Regions from separate parts of the Sporosarcina sp. So3-204 genome, predicted to be linked through region 2. Evidence: riboswitches for the same ligand, from Rfam matches in the RefSeq annotation. Region 2 holds a riboswitch; each other region holds the start of a gene.
What was found. A riboswitch is a leader RNA that binds a small molecule or an ion and turns the genes downstream of it on or off. The one in region 2 is predicted to bind S-adenosylmethionine.
Positions count from the first base shown of each region.

Region 1: linked by a shared signal. The riboswitch ahead of AC3RV6_RS15840 (PLP-dependent transferase) and the one ahead of AC3RV6_RS14220 (hypothetical protein) in region 2 are both predicted to bind S-adenosylmethionine.
Region 3: linked by a shared signal. The riboswitch ahead of mtnW (2,3-diketo-5-methylthiopentyl-1-phosphate enolase) and the one ahead of AC3RV6_RS14220 (hypothetical protein) in region 2 are both predicted to bind S-adenosylmethionine.
Region 4: linked by a shared signal. The riboswitch ahead of AC3RV6_RS01040 (O-acetylhomoserine aminocarboxypropyltransferase/cysteine synthase family protein) and the one ahead of AC3RV6_RS14220 (hypothetical protein) in region 2 are both predicted to bind S-adenosylmethionine.

Region 1 covers NZ_CM176485.1:3,211,734-3,213,936, forward strand. The annotation lists gene AC3RV6_RS15835 (bifunctional homocysteine S-methyltransferase/methylenetetrahydrofolate reductase) at 1-181, opposite strand, end outside; gene AC3RV6_RS15840 (PLP-dependent transferase) at 200-1,324, opposite strand; SAM riboswitch class I at 1,416-1,523, opposite strand; gene AC3RV6_RS15845 (cyclase family protein) at 1,680-2,203, opposite strand, start outside.
Region 2 covers NZ_CM176485.1:2,881,387-2,883,589, reverse strand. The annotation lists gene AC3RV6_RS14225 (STAS domain-containing protein) at 1-429, opposite strand, end outside; SAM riboswitch class I at 733-838, shown strand; gene AC3RV6_RS14220 (hypothetical protein) at 913-1,191, shown strand; gene AC3RV6_RS14215 (UPF0158 family protein) at 1,249-1,641, shown strand; gene AC3RV6_RS14210 (YqhV family protein) at 1,861-2,133, shown strand.
Region 3 covers NZ_CM176485.1:1,314,421-1,316,623, reverse strand. The annotation lists gene mtnK (S-methyl-5-thioribose kinase) at 1-689, opposite strand, end outside; SAM riboswitch class I at 759-934, opposite strand; SAM riboswitch class I at 1,082-1,186, shown strand; gene mtnW (2,3-diketo-5-methylthiopentyl-1-phosphate enolase) at 1,251-2,203, shown strand, end outside.
Region 4 covers NZ_CM176485.1:206,996-209,198, forward strand. The annotation lists gene AC3RV6_RS01035 (sulfite exporter TauE/SafE family protein) at 1-747, shown strand, start outside; SAM riboswitch class I at 850-966, shown strand; gene AC3RV6_RS01040 (O-acetylhomoserine aminocarboxypropyltransferase/cysteine synthase family protein) at 1,081-2,203, shown strand, end outside.

The DNA.
Region 1 (2,203 bases), 330 kb from region 2:
TATTCGTTTGAATAACATCGGCACCTGCCGCAATATAAGCTTGGTGAATTTGAAGTACTTGATCGGGATGTGTAAGATTCAATTCTTCAAAACATCGATCCACGCCATGTGAATAGAGAAGCGAGCCCATTGCACCGTCCCCTATTAAAATGCGTTCTTTTAAAGTATCTAGCAAGTTCAATAACTACACTTCCTTCTCCTAGACTTTCTGTTTCAACAAATCTTTACATACCTCAAAAGCTTGTTCAAAATCTATAATCAAATCATCTACATGTTCAATCCCTACTGATACACGTAGTAAGCAATTTGTTAAACCATATTCATTTCTTTCTTTTTCAGGAATATCTGTATGGGTTTGAGTCGCAGGATAAGTGATAAAACTTTCAACTCCACCTAAACTTTCTGCAAAAGTAATTAAATCTAATGATTTTAGAAATGTCGGGACAAGTGCCTCATCCTTAATTAAGAAGCTAACCATACCGCCTCTACCAGGATAATAAACATCAGTTACAAGCGAATGAGCAAGTAAGTATTCTTTCACTTGTTTAGCATTTCGTTCATGTTGCGCCATTCTAATCGCTAACGTTTTTAGACCTCTCATTAAAAGCCAACAATCAAAAGGTGCTAAGATTGCGCCTGAAGCATTGTGCAAGTATTCCAGTTCTTCTCCTATCTCTTTACCTTTTGATACAACGACACCAGCTAGTAAATCATTATGTCCGCCTAAATATTTAGTAGCACTATGAATGACAATATCAGCACCTTCTTCAATTGGACGTTGAATATACGGACTATAAAAAGTGTTATCAACGATTAAAAGTAAATCATTTTTTTTCGCGAATTTAGAAGTCTCCTTAATATCCGTTTCTTTCATCAATGGATTTGTCGGTGTTTCAAGGAATATTGCTTTTGTGTTTGGTTGGATTAGTTTCTCCAACTCATCTGGATTCTCACCGTTCCAATAAGAGAAAGTAAAGCCATACTTCTTCTCAAATATTTCGAACATTCTATATGAGCCGCCGTAAATATCTCTGGATACGATGAAATGATTATCTTTTTCAAATAACATAAATACGAGTTGAATTGCACTCATCCCTGAGCTGCAAGCAAATCCATTGTCACCATTTTCAAGTCGTGCTAATCCTTCTTGTAATACGTCCCTGGTCGGTGTTCCCGTTCTAGAATACGCATAACCGTTACCTAATCCTATTTCATCATGTCTATATGCTGTTGAAAAATACACAGGGGTGTTAATTGAACCTAAGCTTTCGTCTTTCTTATTGCCAATTTGCGCTAACTCAGTTTCTTTTTTATAATTAACCATCAACTAATCCCCTCTCAATAATAAAAGCAAATAAAAAAATCACCTTCCGTATTTCGCTAGGAAGATGATTCTAAAAAATAAATTAGAGGTCTGCTCATCTTCCAAGTCATTTTCAGACTTGCTGGAATTAGCACCTTGCCAAAACTTGGCGGTTGCTGAAGTGTCATAGGGCCAGTCCCTCTACCTCTCTAGATAAGAAAATCTATTAAGTTGTGTGATTTGTTTATTAACATCACTTTACATCAATGTATTTTAATTTGCAACACTTTTAAGAAAGAATAATCAAGTCTATATAGTCAATGTATTTAATAAATTCAGACTTCGATAGTATTCATATTTACACATTCGTTTTTAATTAAGGTAAGATTGCAAAAGATCTTACAGGAAATCCTGATGCTTTTTCTGGTTTCGGTACGATATTAAAGATAATTGCACCAGTAGCTGGTAATTGATCAAGATTCGTTAACAATTCTACTTGGAACGTATCCTGTTCAAGCACATAGTATTCACCATGTAGCGCTTTATTACGTTGAAAATCAATACTCGAATCAGTATCGTATGTTTCATGTCCAACTGCTTTTATATTTCTTTCCTCATATAAAAACTTTAAGGCATCTAGCCCCCAACCTGGAATACGGTTATTTCCTTCGGCATCCTTATTATTAAACGCCTCTTCGTTTGGCCAGCGTTTGCTCCAATCTGATCTAAGCGCGACAAATGTCCCTGCGTCAATTTTGCCATGTACTTCTTCAAAATCTAATACATCTTGTACTGTTAGCGTAAAATCATGATTTTCAGCAGATTCACTCGATTTGTCAATAACGACAAGCGGTAAAACCAATTCCTTTAAATCTAATTCTTCGACATATCTGGTGTCTC
Region 2 (2,203 bases):
ATTTAAAAAGTCATCTATTTGACTATTAAATTGTTTTTCTAATATGAAAACCATATCAATCGTGAACTTTTGCTCTTCATTGTTATATTCTTGTATGAGGTTCCAAAGAGTCCTGCGAATCGCTTGTACCCATTCCAGTTTAAAAGATAACGGTATCGAATGGGTAGCCCATGCTATTCCTTCTTGTTTGGCAAATAATTGAAGTTCCGTAAGTTTATCTCCATTAATGACATAATTCACTAGTTTGTGTGCATTGTTAATAAGGTCAACTTCCCCAATTCTTAAGATATCGTCAATTTTATCTCCAACATTTACAGCTTGACTTAATAATTGGTTTTCAAAATCTTGTTTATGATCTTTAACATACTTTTTAATATCTTCATCTATCCATAGTTTTTCCAAATCTCTTCCCCCTAGATTAATGTACATTGAATATTTTATTCCCATATATGTATACTTTAAACTATAAAAATAATTATACTAAAAGATATACTGTCAACTGAACTAACATGTCCTTTACCCACTATTAAATTTCGCGAGTTTGGTAAAATAATCTGCATTCCCATTAGACATAACAGTATGCATGGGCACTCGTTTTTGCATTGTATGATTCCTAAGAAATAAAGATTTATTTCTAGAAAAGAAGGACTTTAAATGTTTGAGAATCCTTAAACCATTTGACTTTCAAGCTAAACTCACCCTATAATTAAGCTAATCGAACAACAGACTCTTTTCTTATCAAGAGAGATGGAGGGAATTGGCCCTACGAAGTCTCAGCAACCTGCCAGCCGGTAAGGTGCTACATCCAACAGGAGGAACCACACCTGAATGATGAGTAGAAATTTTTTGTATGCAAAAAACTCTTCTCTCTTTTAGGGAAGGGTTTTTGTTTGAAAAAATTGGGGGTTTATTATGAAGAAATTACAAGATCTATATGCGCAACGTGAACAATTACAAGAGAATAAAGTGTCAAGTTCTTCCAGTTCGATGAGGCGGCATCATGAAATCGCTAAATTGCAAAAGAAAATTGATTACTTTGAAAAAGGCGATTCAATATCGAAGGCTTATATCCAAGAAGAATTGGATGAGATTAAGAAGCTGCAGGAAGAGATTAATCGTTTGACTTTAATAGTAGAGCAGAAGAAACGTGATATAATGAACGATGTATTTGGTGAACACATCGTCTTTTGATTTGTCAAAATCGAAATGATTACAAATTTTATTTAGAATTGAAAAGGTGGTATATTAATGTCTTTATTGAACGAATTGGTTGAAGCGTTTTTATTTAACAACGAGGAAATGTCGAGTGTTTATAATCGAGTTACAAAAGAGATAGTCGTAGATAATCCGGAATCGGACATAGAAGAACCTATAATTGTTTGGGATGATAGTGATGCAACAAAGGATTTAGTTGTGATACCACAAATTTTATCCACTGAAGCATATGATTTAATGGTGCTTTTCGCTAATGAACAGGATAAAGATACATCTGAGCACTTATTAACAATGCTCAAAGAACGAAAGCCAATCCAAAAGTTTAAGGATAAACTACATACTTTGGATCTTGGTGATGAATGGTATACGTACGAAAATGAATATGCAGAAAACAAAATGACTATTTGGTTGAGTGAAAACAAATAAAGAATAAAATAGGTACCAGCGACTAAAACGGTTTTATACTGTTTTAATTGCTGGTACTTTTTCGTTTCAATGAATACAACTGAATATTGTGTGGTGGGGGATCTGGTATAAATTGAATGAAGTAATAAGCTGATCTGTTTCATATTTCTATAATGAAAGTATTAAAACTTACATACACTGTACAATGTCTAATATGGAAAAATTTAAATACAAGGAGCATTGTTATTGATTGAAAGAGCACTTTTGATGATTATCTTGTTAAGGATTTTTTCAGGTAGTGTAGATATCACGGCTGCAATGCTAATGTACAAATTGAATGATTTAGAAAAAGCCTTTTATATCAATACATTATTGGCATTAGTGGGACCTTGCGTGTTAATTATTACAACGGGAATTGCATTAATGGGTTTAGGAGAAAAGGTTTCTTTGACTCGAATGGTTTGCTTGTTTGCAGGAATTACCTTAATTCTTATCAGTTTGAAAGCCAATTAAGGACGAGTGCGGGCAACGGTTTAACTAAGCTGTTTAACTTGGGAGAATTCCTAATTAAACAGCTTTTTTG
Region 3 (2,203 bases), 1.6 Mb from region 2:
TCTGCTTCAGTTAAAAAAATTTTTTTCAGCTTGGCAACTTCTAATTTCAGCAATGTATTTGCCCAAATTAATTCGACATCTGATTTCAATAAATCTTCTATGTTATTTGTTTCTGCATTGAAAAATGGATCTGTAAAAACGAGGTCTTCTGATATTTTGCACAGTTCTGGATTGGAAAATTCCTTAACTAACTTCTTCTTTTCAAAAGGATGCAAGGCAAAATCCGATGTATAGAATAGTGTCTTAGCAAGATACTCACCAATATCTGATGCAAGCAACGGATAATTATTACCTGCAATTAATCCTTCTCTCGCAACCGTTAAATGTGATAGATCTTCCATAATCGTTATTGCTAATTCAGTGTCAATTTCGTATACTTTTGGCACTAAAGCAGGTACAAACTCTCCGTGTTTTTTCAAAGCATTCGCTTCAATTTCTGCACGTTTCAAAGTTAGCGGCCAGCTCTCTCCAACTACTTTTGCATAAGGCAATGCTTGTTTAATAATTAAAGACTTTTTTGTAATAACATCTGTTAATAGAAAGACATAATTTAAGTTTCCATCGCCAATTTCCTTACATATCAAATCGGCATGCTCGGAATAAAAGCGATTGTTTTTTGCGATTTCAATCGCTGACTCTTTAGTTAATTCAACATATTTCTCATATATAGCTGTTGTCACATCACTCATCCTTTCTTTATCCAAAATAAAAAGCCCTATCCATAATGGAAAGAGGCTAAAGAATAAGAAATTCCTTGCCTCTCATCTTTCAGAATCCATACGTTTACACGTCATCATCTGATGGAATTAGCACCGTGCCCTACAGGAATAAAATTCCCAGGCGCCAAAGTAAAAGCGCCCCGTTTCACAACGGTATTAAGGTCGGTTGCTGGGCGTCATCGGGCCAATTTCCCTATGCCAGCTCTTGATAAGAGTTATACAATTCAAAAAGTTATGCTATTTAAATAATATTCTAGCACTTAATTGCAAGTCATGTCAATTCTATTTTTTCAGTTTTTGATAATATTGACAAATCTCTTTATGAGTGAAATAATCAGACTACGATTTTAATTGAATAGCTAATCTTATTTAGAGTTGGTGGAGGGACAAGCCCAATGATACCCGGCAACCGAACCTTCAAAGGAAACGGTGCTAATTCTTGCAGCTAAATTGCTGAACAATGAGAAGTCGTTCTTGAAACCTCTTCTAAATTAGAAAAGGTTTTTTATTTCGTAAAGGAGCTGAAATAAAATGAGTGGTCTAACAGCAAGTTATCAACTATACGGAAAGCAAGGTTCAATTGATAAGAGAGCAGAAAGCATTGCACTTGGTTTAACAATTGGATCATGGACAGATCTGCCATTACTTCAACAAGAACAATTAAAAAAACATAAAGGTATTGTTGCTTCTGTCACCGAGTTCCCAGAAACACCTCATCCACATAAACCCGGGTTAATTAAAGCAGAAGTAAAAATCACATATCCTGCTGCAAACTTTTCAGCAGATTTACCAGCAATACTGACAACCGTATTTGGTAAACTATCATTAGATGGCGAAGTTAAACTATTGGATTTAGAATTTGATGATTCACTTTTGCAACACTTTCCTGGTCCACGTTTTGGTATAGATGGGATTCGAGGTAAACTTAATGTACATAACCGACCATTAATTATGAGTATATTTAAAGGAGTCATTGGTAGGGATCTAGATTACCTTACTGAACAACTTAGACAGCAAGCACTTGGTGGTGTGGACCTTGTCAAAGATGATGAAATTCTTTTTGATAACCCGTTAACCCCTTTTGAAAAAAGAATTTCAATTGGAAAAAAAGTGCTGCAAGAAGTTTTTGAAGAAACGGGACAACGTACATTATATGCAGTTAATTTAACCGGACGAACGTCAGACCTAAAAGATAAAGCAAGAAAAGCAAGAGAACTAGGTGCGGATGCATTGTTATTTAATGTTCATGCTTACGGACTTGATGCCATGCAGGAATTAGCGGAAGATAACGAGATTCAATTACCACTTATGGCGCATCCTGCTTTCAGTGGTGCGTTTACATCTTCTCCATTTTATGGTGTTTCGAGCTCCCTTGCTCTTGGTAAACTTTCACGTTATGCAGGTGCGGATCTTTCTCTATTTCCATCACCTTATGGTAGCGTCGCTTTGGAAAAATCAGTTGCATTGTCAATAGGTCATGAATT
Region 4 (2,203 bases), 1.1 Mb from region 2:
ATTGGATTTATCGGTTCCTTTGTTTCTGGTTTGGTTGGAATTGGTGGTGCAATTATTAATTATCCGATGTTATTATATATCCCCTCTCTACTAGGGTTTGCAGCATTCTCTTCGCATGAAGTTTCAGGGATTAGTGCGGTACAAGTATTATTTGCAACACTATCAGGCGTGTGGGCTTATCGTAAAAGTGACTACATTAACAAAAAACTAGTTATATATATGGGATCCAGCATCATTATCGGGAGTTTTATAGGTGGTTTTGGGTCAACCGCGATGTCTGAAGGAGCTGTGAATTTCGTATACGGCATTTTAGCGACAATAGCAGCAGTTATGATGTTCATTCCGAAAAAGCAGTTAGATGATGTTCCAGCTGATCAATTAATATTTAATCATTGGTTAGCGGCGGCATTTTCTTTTATTGTTGGAATTGCAGCAGGAATTGTAGGCGCAGGTGGTGCTTTTATTCTTGTACCAATTATGTTGGTTGTGTTGAAAATACCTACTCGAATGACAATTGCGACTTCACTAGCAATTACACTTATTTCCTCGATCGGGTCAACAATTGGCAAGGTGTCAACTGATCAAGTGCTTTACGGACCTGCATTGGTCTTGATTGTAGCTAGTTTAATCGCTGCACCATTAGGCGTGAAGATTGGGCGGAAATCAAATACGAAAGTATTGCAAGGGGTTTTAGCGTTCCTTATTTTAGGGACGGCTATTAAAATATGGCTAGACTTCTTATATTGAGTTGCTAGTATGAAACTTCAGAACAATTACTAAATAACGCTTGACATTCAATAGAGTGTCCCTCTATACTGTGTAACAAGATGGAAAACAGAATCAATCATACTCTTATCAAGAGCGGCAGAGGGAATAGGCCCTGTGATGCCCAGCAACCGGCAAGTTATGAACTTGCACAGGTGCTACTTCCTACAGTTTCGTGCAAACGATTCTGAAAGATAAGAGGAGGAATTAGCGAAAGCATAACCCTCTTCTTAAGTGAAGGGGGTATTTTTATTTTCTGAAATTATCCCTAACGCACCCGTATATCTATCTAAAAAACACTGGAGGTAATAGAAAATGACAAACTTAAAACCTGAAACACAATTATTGCACGGCGGACAACAACCAGATCCAACAACAGGATCACGCGCTGTACCAATTTATAGAACGACTGCATATGTATTCCCTGATACGGAACATGCACAAGGTGTATTTGCATTGCAAAAGGCAGGTAATATCTATTCCCGTATAACAAACCCTACTGTTGATGTGTTTGAACAGCGTGTTGCATTATTAGAAGGTGGTTCCGCAGCAGTTGCTTTATCTTCAGGTATGGCAGCAATTGCTTTCTCTGTTATGAATATCGCAGAAGCTGGGGATGAAATTATTGCAGCTAGCAACTTGTATGGTGGTACATTTAACTTATTTGCAGTAACACTTCCACGTTATGGTATTAATGTGAAGTTTGTTGATTCGACTGACCCTGAAAACTTCCGAGCAGCGATTACAGATAAAACGAAGGGGATATTTGCTGAAACTGTGGGTAACCCAAGTTTAAATGTTCTTGATATCGAGGCTGTTGCAAATATTGCACATGAAAATGGACTTCCATTACTTATTGACAATACATTCCCATCACCTTATGGTTCAAATCCAATTGAATTTGGTGCAGATGTGGTTATTCATTCAGCAACAAAATGGATTGGCGGACATGGTACAACAATCGGTGGCGTAGTTGTTGATGCTGGAAAGTTTGATTGGACGCAAGGAAGATTTTCTGGCTTTACGGAGCCGGACACGACGTATCATGGTCTTCGATACGGTATCGATGCAGCAGGCGCGGCATTTGCAACGAAACTTCGAGTTCAATTATTACGCGACTTTGGCCCTTGCTTAAATCCGGATAGTGCATTTAATTTCTTACAAGGACTTGAGACGCTTCATTTACGAGTTCCAAGACATAATGAAAATGCGTTAGCAGTTGTGAAATTCTTGAAAGAACATCCTTCTGTAGAATGGGTTAACTATAATGGGCTTGAAGATCATCCATCTTATGAGCTCGGGAAAAAATATTTGAAAAACGGCTTTGGTTCAATTGTAAACTTTGGTATTAAAGGTGGACGTGATGAGGGTCGTAAAGTAATTGATAACGTGAAAATCTGGTCGCATGTTGCAAATGTTGGGGATGCGAAGTCACTTA